DNA from 4 places in the Pseudoalteromonas sp. Ps84H-4 genome. Region 1 is predicted to be linked to each of the others. Evidence: predicted binding sites of a transcription regulator. Region 1 holds the regulator's gene; each other region holds the start of a gene.
The links. The regulator sigma-54, encoded in region 1, starts transcription at its own class of promoters, with help from an activator protein. The targets are predictions, from matches to a motif close to GTTGGCACGNNNNTNGNNT.
Positions count from the first base shown of each region.

Region 2: the regulator sigma-54 is predicted to act here: its motif matches at 2,012-2,030, upstream of NH454_RS01735 (flagellar basal body rod protein FlgF).
Region 3: the regulator sigma-54 is predicted to act here: its motif matches at 2,452-2,470, upstream of NH454_RS02720 (BON domain-containing protein).
Region 4: the regulator sigma-54 is predicted to act here: its motif matches at 1,708-1,726, upstream of flgJ (flagellar assembly peptidoglycan hydrolase FlgJ).

Region 1 is NZ_JAMXSK010000019.1:87,545-91,154, forward strand. Features, by position in the region: gene NH454_RS16285 (HPr family phosphocarrier protein) at 1-89, opposite strand, end outside; gene rapZ (RNase adapter RapZ) at 101-946, opposite strand; gene ptsN (PTS IIA-like nitrogen regulatory protein PtsN) at 947-1,399, opposite strand; gene hpf (ribosome hibernation promoting factor) at 1,403-1,690, opposite strand; gene NH454_RS16305 (RNA polymerase factor sigma-54) at 1,717-3,213, opposite strand; gene lptB (LPS export ABC transporter ATP-binding protein) at 3,331-3,610, opposite strand, start outside.
Region 2 is NZ_JAMXSK010000001.1:373,886-377,495, reverse strand. Features, by position in the region: gene NH454_RS01745 (flagellar hook assembly protein FlgD) at 1-507, shown strand, start outside; gene flgE (flagellar hook protein FlgE) at 564-1,916, shown strand; gene NH454_RS01735 (flagellar basal body rod protein FlgF) at 2,066-2,830, shown strand; gene flgG (flagellar basal-body rod protein FlgG) at 2,852-3,610, shown strand, end outside.
Region 3 is NZ_JAMXSK010000002.1:50,052-53,661, forward strand. Features, by position in the region: gene pmbA (metalloprotease PmbA) at 1-281, shown strand, start outside; gene NH454_RS02710 (VOC family protein) at 411-827, shown strand; gene NH454_RS02715 (LiaF domain-containing protein) at 1,519-2,175, opposite strand; gene NH454_RS02720 (BON domain-containing protein) at 2,505-3,074, shown strand; gene NH454_RS02725 (YqaE/Pmp3 family membrane protein) at 3,132-3,290, shown strand; gene NH454_RS02730 (hypothetical protein) at 3,545-3,610, shown strand, end outside.
Region 4 is NZ_JAMXSK010000001.1:370,176-373,785, forward strand. Features, by position in the region: gene flgK (flagellar hook-associated protein FlgK) at 1-700, opposite strand, end outside; gene flgJ (flagellar assembly peptidoglycan hydrolase FlgJ) at 714-1,670, opposite strand; gene NH454_RS01720 (flagellar basal body P-ring protein FlgI) at 1,875-2,969, opposite strand; gene flgH (flagellar basal body L-ring protein FlgH) at 2,982-3,610, opposite strand, start outside.

The sequences.
Region 1 (3,610 bases):
AATTGCAAAGCAAGTTGTGCTAAAACAGTGGCTGCTCGTGCGTGCAAGCCAAGCTTATTTTGAATTAAAAACGTGTCTTCTGCGTGCATCTGGCATCCAATTAAATATCTTGCTCGCGATGGCGGATTTTTACGTTCGCATGCGTTTTTGAAAAGCTATCACCAATGGTCTGCGCTAAATATACCGAGCGATGTTGCCCGCCAGTACAGCCAATTGCGATGGTAAGATAGCTGCGATTGTTACGCTCAAGGTGAGGCAACCATGTTTGCACAAATGTTTGAATTTGCCATGTAAATTTTTGCACTATGCTATGACTTGCAAGGTAATCTTTTACTGGTTGATCTAAGCCTGTGAGTGGCTTTAGGTCTGGCTCCCAGTGTGGATTTGGTAAAAAACGTGCATCAAATACGTAATCGGCTTCTTTTGGAATACCATGTTTAAAGCCAAACGACATAAAGGTGATAATCAGCTTTTTATCTTTTTTACCTAAGATCTTTTCACGAATTGATTCAGCTAACTGATGAACACTCAGGTCGGTGGTATCAATCATAAAATCAGCGCGCGTGATCAGTACATCCAGTAATACTCTTTCTTGCTTAATTGCTAAATCGAGTGGCAGCGAGTCAATCGATAGAGGATGTAAGCGTCGCGTTTCAGAAAAGCGTTTGATCAGAGTTTGGTCATCACTGTCTAAATAGAACAGTGTTGGGTTTGCGAAACCTGGCAGGTATTCAAGAATATCATTAAACTCTTGCTGCTCTTTCGGTAAGTTACGCACATCTATGCTGACTGCTATTTTGTCATAGTTGTCTGAAACGCTACGAACAAGCGAAGGTAATAAGTTGACTGGGATATTATCAACACAGTAGTAACCCAAGTCTTCAAGTACACGTAAAGCGACCGATTTACCTGAGCCTGAGCGACCGCTGATGATAATTAATTCCATTTATGCCTCTGCTGATATGACCTGAAACAGTTCGTGGTCTGTTTTAGCGCTACGTAACTGTTTACAAAACTCTTTATCTTTTAGTCTATCAGCAATTGTCGATAAGGTCTTTAGGTGAAGTTGGCTGTCTCCATCTGGTACGATGAGTGCAACGAAAATATCCACAGGTCGGTTATCAATTGCGTCAAAATTGATTGGGGATTCACTCACTATGACAAATGCCTGTGGTTGCTCTGCACCACTCATGCGGCCATGTGGAATAGCAATGCCACGACCAATACCTGTACTGCCTAATTTTTCTCTATTGAGTAAGGCATCAAGGACGTCTTGTTGAGATAAATGAGGAAGCTGCTGGTGAGCCAGCTCGCTGATATATTCAAGGATTCTTTTTTTGCTATTAAAAAGGACCGCAGCTTTGCTGCAGTCCTGGTTAGTAAGTGAACTAAGTTTCATAATTTAGTGTCGAGCTAATTTCTCTTTGTGTTTAATGACTTGACGATCTAGTTTGTCGATTAGCGAGTCAATGGCTGCATACATATCTTGGTGTGCAGTTGAGGCAAAGAGCTCGCCTCCATTTACATGTAAAGTTGCTTCTGCTTTTTGGCTTAATTTTTCTACATCTAGAATGACATGTACATTATTAATGTGGTCAAAATGCCTTTCTAGTTTTGCAAACTTGCTGTTTACATAGTCTCTTAATGAATCAGTGATTTCTACATGACGACCAGTTAAATTTAGTTGCATAAGCATTTTCCTTCTATGTAAAACGTCTAAATCAAACTCTTACGCTGATTAGACGGAGGTATCGCTAGAGACTCTCGATATTTTGCAATTGTGCGTCTAGCTACTTTAATTCCTTGCTCAGCCAATATATCTGCAATTTTACTATCACTCAATGGCTTAGCTGAGTTTTCTGCAGCGATAAGCTTTTTGATCAAAGCGCGAATTGCTGTTGATGAACACTCACCACCGTTTTCTGTGCTGACATGGCTTGAGAAGAAATATTTCAACTCAAAAATCCCGCGAGGGGTGTGCATGTATTTTTGTGTTGTAACACGTGAAATTGTCGATTCATGCATTTCGACCATTTCTGCGACATCGTTCAGCACCATTGGTTTCATGGCTTCTGGGCCATGTTCAAAAAATGCTTGTTGTTGCTGTACGATACAATTGGTCACTTTTAAAAGTGTATCGTTACGGCTCTCTAAGCTTTTAATAAACCATTTAGCTTCTTGTAAATGAGAGCGAATAAACTGGCTATCGCTGCTCGATTTTACTGAGCGTGACATAGCTGCATATTGGCTATTCACTCTAATTTTTGGCATACAATCTGGGTTTAGTTCAACGACCCAACGACCTTTAACTTTTTTAACCGATACATCGGGTATAACGTACTCAGACTCTTCGCGAACTATGCTGTCTGCTGGCTTAGGGTTTAAGCTGTGGATCAGCGTCATTACTTCTTTTAGTTCGCTTTCTTTAAGCTTAGTCTTTTTCATCAAAGTGCGATAGTCGCGACTTGCTAATAATTCAATATGCTCAGATAAAACCATTTTAGTTTCAGCTAAATACGGCGTACTCGCATCGAATTGGCGAAGCTGGATACATAAGCACTCTTGTAAGCTACGGGCACCAATCCCTACTGGATCAAACAACTGTATTCTCTTTAAGACCGCTTCGACTTCATCTAGTTCGATTTCTTCTTCATCATTATTTTGATTAAAACTTTCGACTATGTCTTCGCAGCTAACAGTTAAAATACCTGAGTCATCAATTGCCTCTACGATGGCGACAGCGATCGCTTCATCGGTTGGGCTAAATGGCGTGAGTTGTAATTGCCACATAAGGTATTCATGGAGGGTTTCAGTCGATGCACCCTGATAAATTGACTCATCTTCTGGCATTGGACCTGATGATGTTGATGGGGCAGCACTCATGTACTCATCCCATGTCACATCCATGGCTAAATCGTCACTTACGGTGTCTTTGTTAAGGGCATCGCTGCTTTCTTGTTCGTACTCACTCGGCGCTTCTTCGGCCGATGCACTTAGCTGAGTATCATCAGATTCAGCTTTTTGCTCGTTCTTACCAATGTTTTCATCGTTGTAATCTGCTTCTTCCACTTCAAGCAGAGGGTTACTATCAAGTGCTTCTTGAATTTCTTGCTGGAGATCCAATGTACTAAGCTGCAGCAAGCGAATTGCTTGTTGCAGTTGTGGAGTCATTGTAAGTTGCTGGCCCATGCGCAGCTGTAATGATTGCCTCATGTATCCCTAACAATCCTTTTATGTGTTATCGACACCTGTGCAGTCACAGGTAAATATATATCGATTTATTGTCATTGTTATTTAGTTTAGCAGATGCGCTAGATGGTGGCTTATTGGTTATAGCCTGAATTGCTCACCTAGATACACATCGCGTACGGTTTGGTCAGCTAAAACATGCTCAGGTGTTCCTGATGCAATTAGCTCCCCATGAGAAACAATGTAGGCTTTTTCACAAACATCAAGGGTTTCTCTAACATTATGGTCAGTGATTAATACACCAATACCACGATTTTTTAAGTGTTCAATAATTTTCTTTATATCTAACACTGAAATAGGATCAACACCAGCAAAAGGCTCATCTAACAAGATAAATTTAGGGTTTGCGGCTAATGCCCGA
Region 2 (3,610 bases), on a different contig from region 1:
ATGATTGCTCAGATGACCAACTTTACCATGGCTGAAGGGATCTCGAATTTAAACTCAAAATTTGATGCACTTACTGCGTCAATGACATCGAACTCGGCATTACAAGCTTCGACCTTAGTTGGTAAACAAGCACTATTAGAATCAAATACGATTGATTTTGATGGTAGTAACGTTGCTAAAGGTTCGGCAATTGCAGAAACGCCTGTTGAAGATCTTACGCTTCGCATTACTGATGAGTCAGGTCAACTTGTACGTACCATCAGCATGGGCGCTCAATCGGCTGGCGCAGTTCGTTTTGAGTGGGATGGTAAAAATGACGATGGAGAGCTTTTGCCTCCAGGCGAATACGAAGTTAAAGCTGAAGGATTCCAAAATGGTGACTATAGCAGTCTACCTTTAGCGACTTTCAAAAATATTGAAAGCGTTAATATCAATGGATCTAGCGGCATTATTATTAATACTAAAGAAGGCGCGGTTAGGCTAACTGATGTTGCAGAAATCGCTTAATTACACAGATTAACTAGTTAGCCTAGTGCTACAGATTGACACTTTAGAGGTGACTTATGAGCTTCAATATTGCATTAACCGGCCTTGCTGCCGCGCAAAAAGACTTAGATGTAACAGCAAACAATATTGCTAACGTTAACACCACAGGCTTTAAAGAGTCTCGTGCTGAGTTTGCTGATGTGTACGCATCATCAGTATTTAGCTCAGGTAAAACTAAAAATGGTGACGGCGTAAGAACTACAATGGTGGCACAACAATTCCACCAAGGTTCATTATCTTTCACTAATAACTCACTGGATTTAGCAATTACTGGTGAAGGCTACTTTGCCATGGCAAATGACCTAGGTGCACAAGATTTTACATATACTCGTGCTGGTGCGTTCAAACTGAATAAAGACAACTTTATTGTGGATGCTAGCGGAAACTACTTACAAGGTTTCCCTGTTGATGAAGCAACGGGTGATACAACTTCTGTTAGTTTAAGCACATCTTCTGCGCTACAAATTCCTGATGCATCAGGTTCTCCACGCGCTACGACCAATGTTTATTCGTCGTTTAACTTAGATTCGCGTGCATTAACGCCAGCAGTTACACCATTTGACCCTGAGACAAGTGCGTCGTATAACAGTTCAACATCAACAACGGTGTATGATTCTTTAGGTGAGCCACACATTTTACAGTTCTTCTTTGTTAAAACTGACGCAGCAGCGACTGGTAATGACAATGAATGGCAAGTGTTTGCAACACTTGATGAAAAGCCGTTTGCTGCTAATGGTACTGAGCAAACTGCGTCGCCATATACACCTATTTCAACTTTTCAGTTTGACTCAAGTGGTTTACCTCAAAGCACTGATGGGACTCCAAATACTGATGCTACGTTTAATCCATTAACAATACCTTCAGGCGGTATATCTGGTTTATTATCTAACGGTGCGAGTTTCCCTGATGATGTAAACATCAATTGGCGCGATGAAGCTGGTACAACGAATAAAATACCGACTCAATATGCAAGTAACTTTGAAGTGAAAGCGCTAGAGCAAGATGGTGCGACTGTAGGTCGTCTATCAGGTATTGATATTGGTACAGATGGTAAAATCGTTGCTTCTTACAGTAATGGTGATACTTCATTCTTAGGCCAAGTGGCAATGGTGCGCTTTTCTAATTCACAAGGTTTACAGCAAGTGGGTAACACGGCATGGAAGAAAAGCTTAACCTCTGGTGAGCCAATTGCCGGTGAACCAGGTTCAGGTACATTAGGTTCAATTAACTCATCAGCTCTTGAGCAGTCAAACGTTAACTTGACAAGTGAACTTGTTGATTTGATCAGTGCACAACGTAACTTCCAAGCAAATTCACGTGCATTAGAAGTTAACTCAACACTACAACAAAACATCCTACAGATCCGTTAATCTTAACGGCTCTGAGCTTAATCCGACACGAAGGCTGCTCCCTCAATTGGCAGCCTTTTTTCATTTTTACCATCCTGTTTATGCGTCAATTTTACTTTGGCACTTTTATTGCATTTCTTTAGTTATCGTATTTTTAGTGAGTCAATGTTATGGACAAAATGGTCTACATTGCCATGTCTGGTGCCAAGCAAAGCTTGCGTGGTCTTGAGTTAAAGGCTAACAACCTTGCTAATGCTAACACCACTGGCTTTAAAGCTGATTTTGCACAAGCGCGTTCCATGCAGGCTTTTGGTGAAGGCTTGCCATCACGTGTGTTTGCGATGCAAGAGCGTCCTGGTTCAAATATGGAATCGGGTGGATTCGTTGAGACAGGCCGAGAGCTTGATATTGCCATGAGCGACCGTGGTTGGCTCAGTGTGCAAGATGCATCAGGTAACGAAGCTTATACCAAAACAGGCACACTAAACATCACACCTGACGGCGCATTGATCACCAGCCATGGCCGTCAAGTTATTGGCGAGGGCGGGCCTATTATCTTGCCTTTGCCAATTGAGAAGGTTGAGTTTAGCGAAGATGGCGCGATCCAAGTGCGCCCGCAAGGTGCACCTGCCAACTTTTTAGAAGTAGTTGACCGCTTAAAAGTGATCGAAGCTGATAACACTCAGCTTGAAAAAGGTAATGACGGTTTATTTAGACCAAAAGAAGATATGTTGGTCAATGATCTTTGTGGGTTCTGTGATATTTCACCCAATGTAAAAGTACTGTCAGGTACGCTTGAAATGTCGAACGTTAATCCAGTCCATGAAATGGTCGACATGATCAGCAACCAACGCCAATTTGAATTACAAGTTAAATTGATGAAAACAGCCGAAGAGCTTGATGAGCGTCAAGATCAGCTGTTACGCATTGTTTAAGATGACTGAGAGGGTAGAGTTATGAATCCAGCATTGTGGATCAGTAAAACCGGGCTTGACGCCCAGCAAACCGATATTTCGGTGATCTCAAATAATCTCGCGAATGCCAGCACGGTCGGTTACAAAAAAAGCCGCGCCGTATTTGAAGATTTACTATATCAAAACATTAATCAACCAGGTGGTCGTTCGTCTCAAGATACTGAAATGCCATCAGGTTTAATGCTTGGTGCCGGTGCTAAGGTTGTAGCAAACCAAAAGAACTTTTCGCAAGGTAATATGTTAACGACCGAAAACTCACTGGACTGGATGATTTCAGGCCCAGGTTTTTTTGAAGTACAGTTACCTGACGGCAATATTGCTTACTCACGTAATGGTCAATTTACGACAGATGAAGACGGTCGTATCGTAACTTCAGGTGCGGGTTTCCCGTTGCAACCTGAAATGAATGTGCCAAATGATGCGCAATCAATTACGGTGTCACAAGATGGCGAAGTATCTGTTCGTGTAGCAGGTCAGGCAGAAAATGTGGTAATTGGTCAGCTCACTATAACAGACTTCATCAATCCATCGGGTCTTGAGCCAATGGGGCAAAACTTATACACAGAAACAGCTGTAAGTGGCGCACCAGTGCAAGGTAATCCGGGGATTGATGGTTTAGGTACTGTGGTACAAGGTTCGCTTGAAACGTCAAATGTAAATGTAACAGAAGAGCTGGTTAATCTGATTGAAACGCAACGAATTTATGAAATGAATTCAAAAGTGATTTCAGCAGTGGATGAA
Region 3 (3,610 bases), on a different contig from region 1:
CTGACTTAAAAGCACTCTTAAAAACTATGGGCACAGGTTTACTAGTAACCGAGCTTATGGGTCAAGGTGTGAACACTGTAACGGGTGATTACTCACGTGGCGCGGCGGGCTTCTGGGTTGAGAATGGCGAAATCCAATACCCAGTCAGTGAAATCACAATTGCTGGTAACTTAAAAGATATGTTTAAAGCGGTAGTCGGTTTAGGTGGTGATATCGAGCGCCGTGGCGGTATTCAAACCGGCTCTGTATTGATTGAACAAATGCAGGTTGCTGGTAGCTGATTCATCAATAACTACTCAATATTTAAAGCCTCACGTTTGTGGGGCTTTTTTATTTGAAAAAGTGCTTTACCTGAACTTAACTTGAGGTTTTATCTTGCTGGCAGTTTAAAAATAAAAAGGAAAACTACCATGTATTTAGAGCACGTAAACCTTGTTGTTAGTAATGTTGATGCCATGCTGCACTTTTATAAAGCTGCGTTCCCGCATTGGCGGGTGCGTAGCCAAGGTGATAGCACATGGTCAGGCAAACCGCGCAAATGGCTGCACTTTGGTGATGATTACCAATATCTTGCTCTGAGCGATAACGGTGAAGACGAAAACCGTGATTTAGCAGGGCACCAAGTGGGCCTTGCTCATTTTGCTTATGTGACAAACGATATTAATGCCGTAATTGAACGCTTGGTTGACGCTGGTTATGAAATAGATAAACAGGGTCCAGAAAACCCGTATCGTAAAAATGTATATTTTATCGATCCCGCAGGTTTTGAAGTTGAGTTTGTAGAGTATTTCAGTGATATACCGAGTGAAAGGAATAATGACTTGTAGCTAGAGCAGTCAGCTTTTAGCCGAGCACTAGAAGGTCGAGAAAAATATATGCACAAAGAGAAGAGAATGAGAAAGTAATAACTTGCTTTTCTCTGTGGTTCAATATGTTTTAAAAAATTTGCACAAAGAGAAGTGAATGAGAAGAGAATGAGGAAGTGATAATTGTGTTTTTTGTTTTCTCTAAAGCGCAGCGCCTCTTGTCCTCTTTGTGAATTAAAGATCTTTTTTCTAACTACAGAGGACACAGAGGACACAGAGGTAGAGAAGGACAGGCTCTAGTCATTCTCTTTGTATTAATTTGGTTTTCTCTGTGTAGCGCGCAGCGCCTCTGTGCTCTCTGTGGTTCAAATATGTTTTGCACAAAGAGAAGTGAATGAGAAGAGAATGAGGAAGTGATAATTGTGTTTTTTGTTTTCTCTAAATCGCAGCGCCTCTTGTCCTCTTCGTGAATTAAAGATCTTTTTTCTAACCACAGAGAACACAGAGAGCATAGAGGAAGAGAACTGAGTTTTCTCTTAAGCGAAGCGCCTCTTACCCTCTTTGTACGATTAGATCTTCGATGTAGGCGTGAAATTTATTTCGCGCGCATTCTAGTAGGTCGTGCTTTAGCGCGTCATTGGTGAAACGTATGCAATATCTTGTCGCCATAAATGACGACCTACATTAACATAATCGCAACTCGCAACTTTTACTACATCTTATTCATCTCTTTCCAACTGGCTTTTAGACTGTTGGCAAAGCTGATGAACTTTTCTTTCATGGTACGTTTAACTGAAATCTCGACTGAGCCTAGCCATACATTACCTTCAATGGTGATGGTTGGGCCTTGGCCTTTATTTAAGGCGACTGATCTGTTCTCTACACTGCCAATAACACTGAACAGCTTTGATACCACATTGACATGTTCTGGCACATAGATTTCGTCGTTACCTAAAATACAGTTCACGTAAATAGTGACATGTTGGTGCTGGAAAATCGCTTCGCTAAAATCGAGCTCAATTGAACCTAAGCAGTTTGTAAGGTGGATTTCTTTTGGCACTACCCACTGGCCGCTGCGCTCATTTGAACCCAAAATGCTACGAAGCTGCAGACTTTCGTTATCGCTGCTGTGGCCATAATGAGGTTTAAATTGCGCATGCTTTTGCGATTTGTAGTCAATATCAGCTTTAAGCTCTAAGTCAGCAACAAGTTCAACGAGTACTTCGTTGCTGGTGGCTTCCATTGCTTGGTCTAAGCGGCGTTCAAATGCTTCAGCTGAAATAACAGCATGACTGTAGTTATAAATGAGTTGATCAATTACTTCTTCTCTTACTTGATCGAGTGGGCGATCTTCAAGTTTAACGGCCATGGTAGTTCCCTGTTGTGATTATCAAAGTGATTTTTATGTTATTCGTTATAAAGCAAAGCTTAGGCCAAATTTTATTTTATTATAAATCAATATGTTGTGTTTTGTAGTGTCAACGTTACTTAGTTAAATTAACCACAGATTAATAAAATCAGCAACTAAATGGTTATTTTTGCAACATAGTGAACTTCTTACCGAGCAGCCTGTAAATCTTTACCGAATTGAATATAAATAGTCGCTGAATGAGGGTTTAAGGTGTTGAAATTAAACAAATAAATAGTTGGCATCATAGTCGCATTAGTAAAAGTGTCTTAAATCAAAAGGAGAAGATTATGAACACTTTTAACAAATCTATGATTGCCGCTTTAGTAATTGGTGCAACAGCAAGTATGTCAGCTCAGGCAAGCAGTTGGGAAAATGAAAGTAAAGATGCTTGGATTGATGGTAAGGCAGAAACTGTGCTTCTTATGAACACAAACCTTAACAACTTTGACATCAACACTGATGTAACGAATGGCAAGGTTGTACTTACAGGTAAAGTTGATAGTGAATTAGATAAAGAGCTTGCTGAAGAGCTTGTTCTTAGCCTAGATGGCGTTAGCTCTGTTGATAACAAACTAACGGTTGTTAAAAACATGAAGGCTAAGAAAATGAAAGCAGATAAAGCTGATTCAACTGAAAGCGATTTAACAGATGCGAAAATCAGTACTGTAATCACAACACGTTATTTATTTAACTCAGAAGTAGGTGGTACAGACATCGATGTTGATACCGATAACGGTGTAGTAACACTTAAAGGTACCGTTGAGTCTGATGCTGAAAAGCAATTAGCAATCAGTATCGCTGAAAACGCTGAAGACGTTCGCAAAGTAATCGATGAATTAACGATTGTTGCTGAATAACAGCAAGCCTAAATTAGCCCAGCTTTGGCTGGGCTAATAGATTTCAAGGAGTGAGTCATGGATTTAATACGTATTATTTTATCGGTTTTAATTCCACCTCTTGGCGTATTTTTACAGGTAGGTTTAGGTGCGCAGTTCTGGATTAATATTCTTTTAACCTTATTAGGGTACATTCCAGGTTTGATTCATGCTGTGTATATCATCGCTAAGCGATAATTACCGCATTAATAAGCAAGGATGAGTCAGGGAACACAGCAAGGAGCAGCTGTAGGAGTAAAGGACGATAAACCGCAAGGAGTTTACAGTATGGACAATGTAGCACAGCAAAAAGGACAGCAAGGAAGTAACAAAGCGTTATGGAGTAGCGCACAATGGCAACGCTTTATGGATAAAGTGAACGGAGATGACAGCAAGGGATAAGCTCAGGCTTGGAGCCAAACAGGATGAAGCTAGCGTAAGGAGGTGACTATATGGAACAAGTACAAACGCAACCAACACAAGGATTGACCGACAAAGGAGTTGCTTTATGGAATAAG
Region 4 (3,610 bases), on a different contig from region 1:
ATGTACCGCTTTGCATAACAAGTGCTTGACCTGAGCCTAAATACACTTGTTTTTCGCCGTTATTACCATCAAGTGTTTCAATATCTATCAACTCAGATAAATCACGAATTGCTTTATCACGCTCATTGTATAAACCACTAGAGACTGACTCACGATCAGTACCATGTACCGCCGCAATTTTAGTATTCAAATCACTAATATTTTGGATAAGGTTATTCGCCTCATCTGAGAAGATTTCTAATTGTTCATTCACAACCGCTTTTTGATCAACCACGATGCTCGATAACCTATCCATCTGATCAATCAAGTTCTGTGCATCAGTCATTACTAGTGAACGAGCGACTCTTGATGAAGGCTGATTTAAGCTTTCTTGTACGTTGTTAAAAAACGAGTTGATACTGGTCGATAAACTATTTGATTCTTCTGAAAACAGGCTATCTACTCGGCTTGCTTCAGTTACAAACTGATCAAAAAATGCCTTATTTGAGGTATCACGATTTAATTGCTTTTGGGCAAACTCATTTAACAAGCGATACGTTTCGCCACGACCCACTTGGTTGTCGATCATGGTTGTGAACTCAGTGCGTTCACGCACATAGCCTTCAGTATTCACATTCGCTATGTTTTTACTGGTGGTTTGTAAAAGCTCAGAATTCGCTCTTACACCGGCATTAGCAATGTCATATAAGCTAAATGACATGAGGGTTTACTCCTTAACGTACCAATGAAGCAGCGACACTTTGAAGCTCAACACGCTTCAGCACCTGCTTTATTTTATCGGCATAATTTGGATCAGTTGCATAACCTGCTTTTTGTAACGAATCTAAAAAGGCAGCAGGTTCTGCAGTGTTTTTTAGTGCTTCTTCGTAACGTGGGTTTTCATTTAAGAAGTCAACGAAGTCATTCACACTGTCTTTAATTGATTGATATGCGCGGAAACTTGCTTGTTTTTTAACAGGCACGCCTTGTTCAAACTCAAGGGTAAGCTTACTTGCTTTATCACCTTGCCAACGCTGATCTGATTTAATATTGAATAAGTTGTTACTGCTTGTACCATCCGCTTTGCTGATGATGTGTTTACCCCAACCCGTTTCAAGTGCGGCTTGAGCAACCATAACCGCCGGATTCAGGCCAATCTTTTGTGCAGCATTTTTGGCATGTTCCCAGATAGAACTAATAAACGATTCAGCATCGTCAAAACGATTATTAGCCTGCTCATTTAGCTCAGTATCTGTAACCGATTTAGTTTGAGCATTAGCATCATCTTGCCCTCTTGCTCGTTTATCACTATCAAACTCAGTCGTCGTTCTTAATACTGAGCCTGGGGTAAACTGTTTACCGTCTGGTGATAACTGCTGAACGATTAAATCAGCTAAGCCTAGCGAGCCATTCGACGACAACTCGACTGAAAGCTGTTGGTCATGCATTTCTTCAAAGAACTTCACGCCACTTGAATTAAATGGGCTATCTTTATCTTCGAATGCCTCATTGGCTTTACGCATACTTTTAAGCAGCATTTGCGTAAAGATAGATTCGAATTGTGCCGCCGCTTTTTTCAGCGCCTCTTTTGACGCATCGCTAGAGGCATCACTTTTCAGGGCACTTTGACGTAGTGAGTCTAAGTTACCTAAATCAAAAAAGTTTTGCTTGTCGAGATGATTAGTATCCATCAGCTTTTTGACACAATAGTTAATAATGCAAATTAAAATGCAAAAATTGCGCCAATAAAAATCTTTAGAAATGAATAGCTAATAAGTGATATTGGTTTTGACTAACTTTAAAACAATAGTTTTAGCTAATGCTTGAAGAGTGAAAGATATAAAAAGTGCTAAAAGATATGAAAACAAAAAACGCGCCCTAGAGCGCGTTTTAATTTAAATGATAACCAGTTGCCCGTTTATCGCCCCCGCTTCTTTTAAAGCTTCAAGTATTGCCATTAAGTCACCCGGTGCAGCCCCAACCTCATTGATTGCGCGCACGAGATCATCAAGATTAACACCTGGATTAAATACAAAAGCACGTGAATCATCTTCGTTCACATCAATAATACTTTGATTGGTAACCGTGGTTTCACCATCACTTAAAGCATTTGGCTGTGACACATTTTGCTGCTCAGCAATGGTGACCGTTAAACCACCATGTGTAATCGCCGCAGGCTGTAGCTTCACGTTTTTGCCAATCACTATTGTGCCTGTGCGAGAGTTCACAATAATTTTTGCTGCTGTGTCTGCTGGCTTAAACTCTAAGTTTTCAAGTGTCGACAAATAAGCAACACGTTGAGAAGCATCACGCGGTGCTAACACTCGTACTGAAGCTGCATCGATTGCCTGAGCGCTGTCAGGACCCACTAAATCATTAATAGTTTGCTCTAAGCGTTTAGCCGTTGTGAAATCAGGACGATTTAAATTAAAGGTAATGTAGTCACCTTGCATAAACGGGCTCTTAATAGCACGCTCTACAATGGCACCGTTTGGAATACGGCCCACTGTGGGTGTGTTAATAATAACTCGGCTACCATCAGCACCTTCAGCACCTAGACCGCCCACAACTAAGCTGCCTTGTGCAATCGCATAAGTATTGCCATCAACCCCTTTTAAGAAGGTTTGTAATAAAGTACCGCCACGTAAACTGCCCGCACTACCTATAGACGAAACCGTAATATCAATAGTTTGCCCAGGCTTTCTAAACGCTGGAAGCTCGGCGTGCACAGCCACCGCTGCGACATTCTTTATTTTGGGTTTTAAGCTATCAGGTAAAGTGATACCAAAGCCATTTAGCATGGCTTTAAAACTTTGTTGTGTGAACCGGCTTTGCTCACCTGTGCCTGGCAAACCAACAACAAGGCCATAGCCTACCAACTGGTTAGAGCGTACACCCTCAACCATAGACACATCTTTAACTCGCTCAGCTTGAGCAGAAAACTGCAGGCTGATTAAGCAAAGAGCAATAATGTATTTAAACCCATTCATGACTTTGTTCCTCTAAAATGGGAAAAGCGAACTGCTAAAGAATCGAGAAAGCCAGCCAGCACTTTGTGTTTCTTGCATTTGCCCTTTACCAGAATATTGTATACGTGCATTCGCTATACGGTTTGACGTGACTGTATTACTTGCTGAGACATCTTCTGGACGAACTAACCCTTCCAAACGAATAAACTCTTCACCGGTATTTAGCGTGAGCCATTTTTCACCACGGATCACTAAGTTTCCATTAGGTAAAACGCGCATCACATTGACAGAGATATCACCAAATAGACTATTCGATTGATTCGACTTTGAGTCACCTTTAAATGATGACCCTGAACCAATGCCAAATTGAATGCTGTCACCACCAATGTTAACCGGATTTCCACCTAACCCAATTACAGGGTCTAAGTTAGCATCTGTTTCTTTATCGGTTTCAGTTTTTGCTGCTTTAGTTGCTTGCGTTGACTCTTGCAATTTAACAGTGATGATATCGCCAGCACGCAGTGCCTTTTTATCAGAGTACAAATCGTTTGATGTATAGCTATCAAACAAAGACCCTGTTGGCACCATTTGTTCTGTTGTAGGCTCTGGGTACATAGGCGCATAGTAAGGGTCATCCTGAACCACATGATGATTTTGCGTTG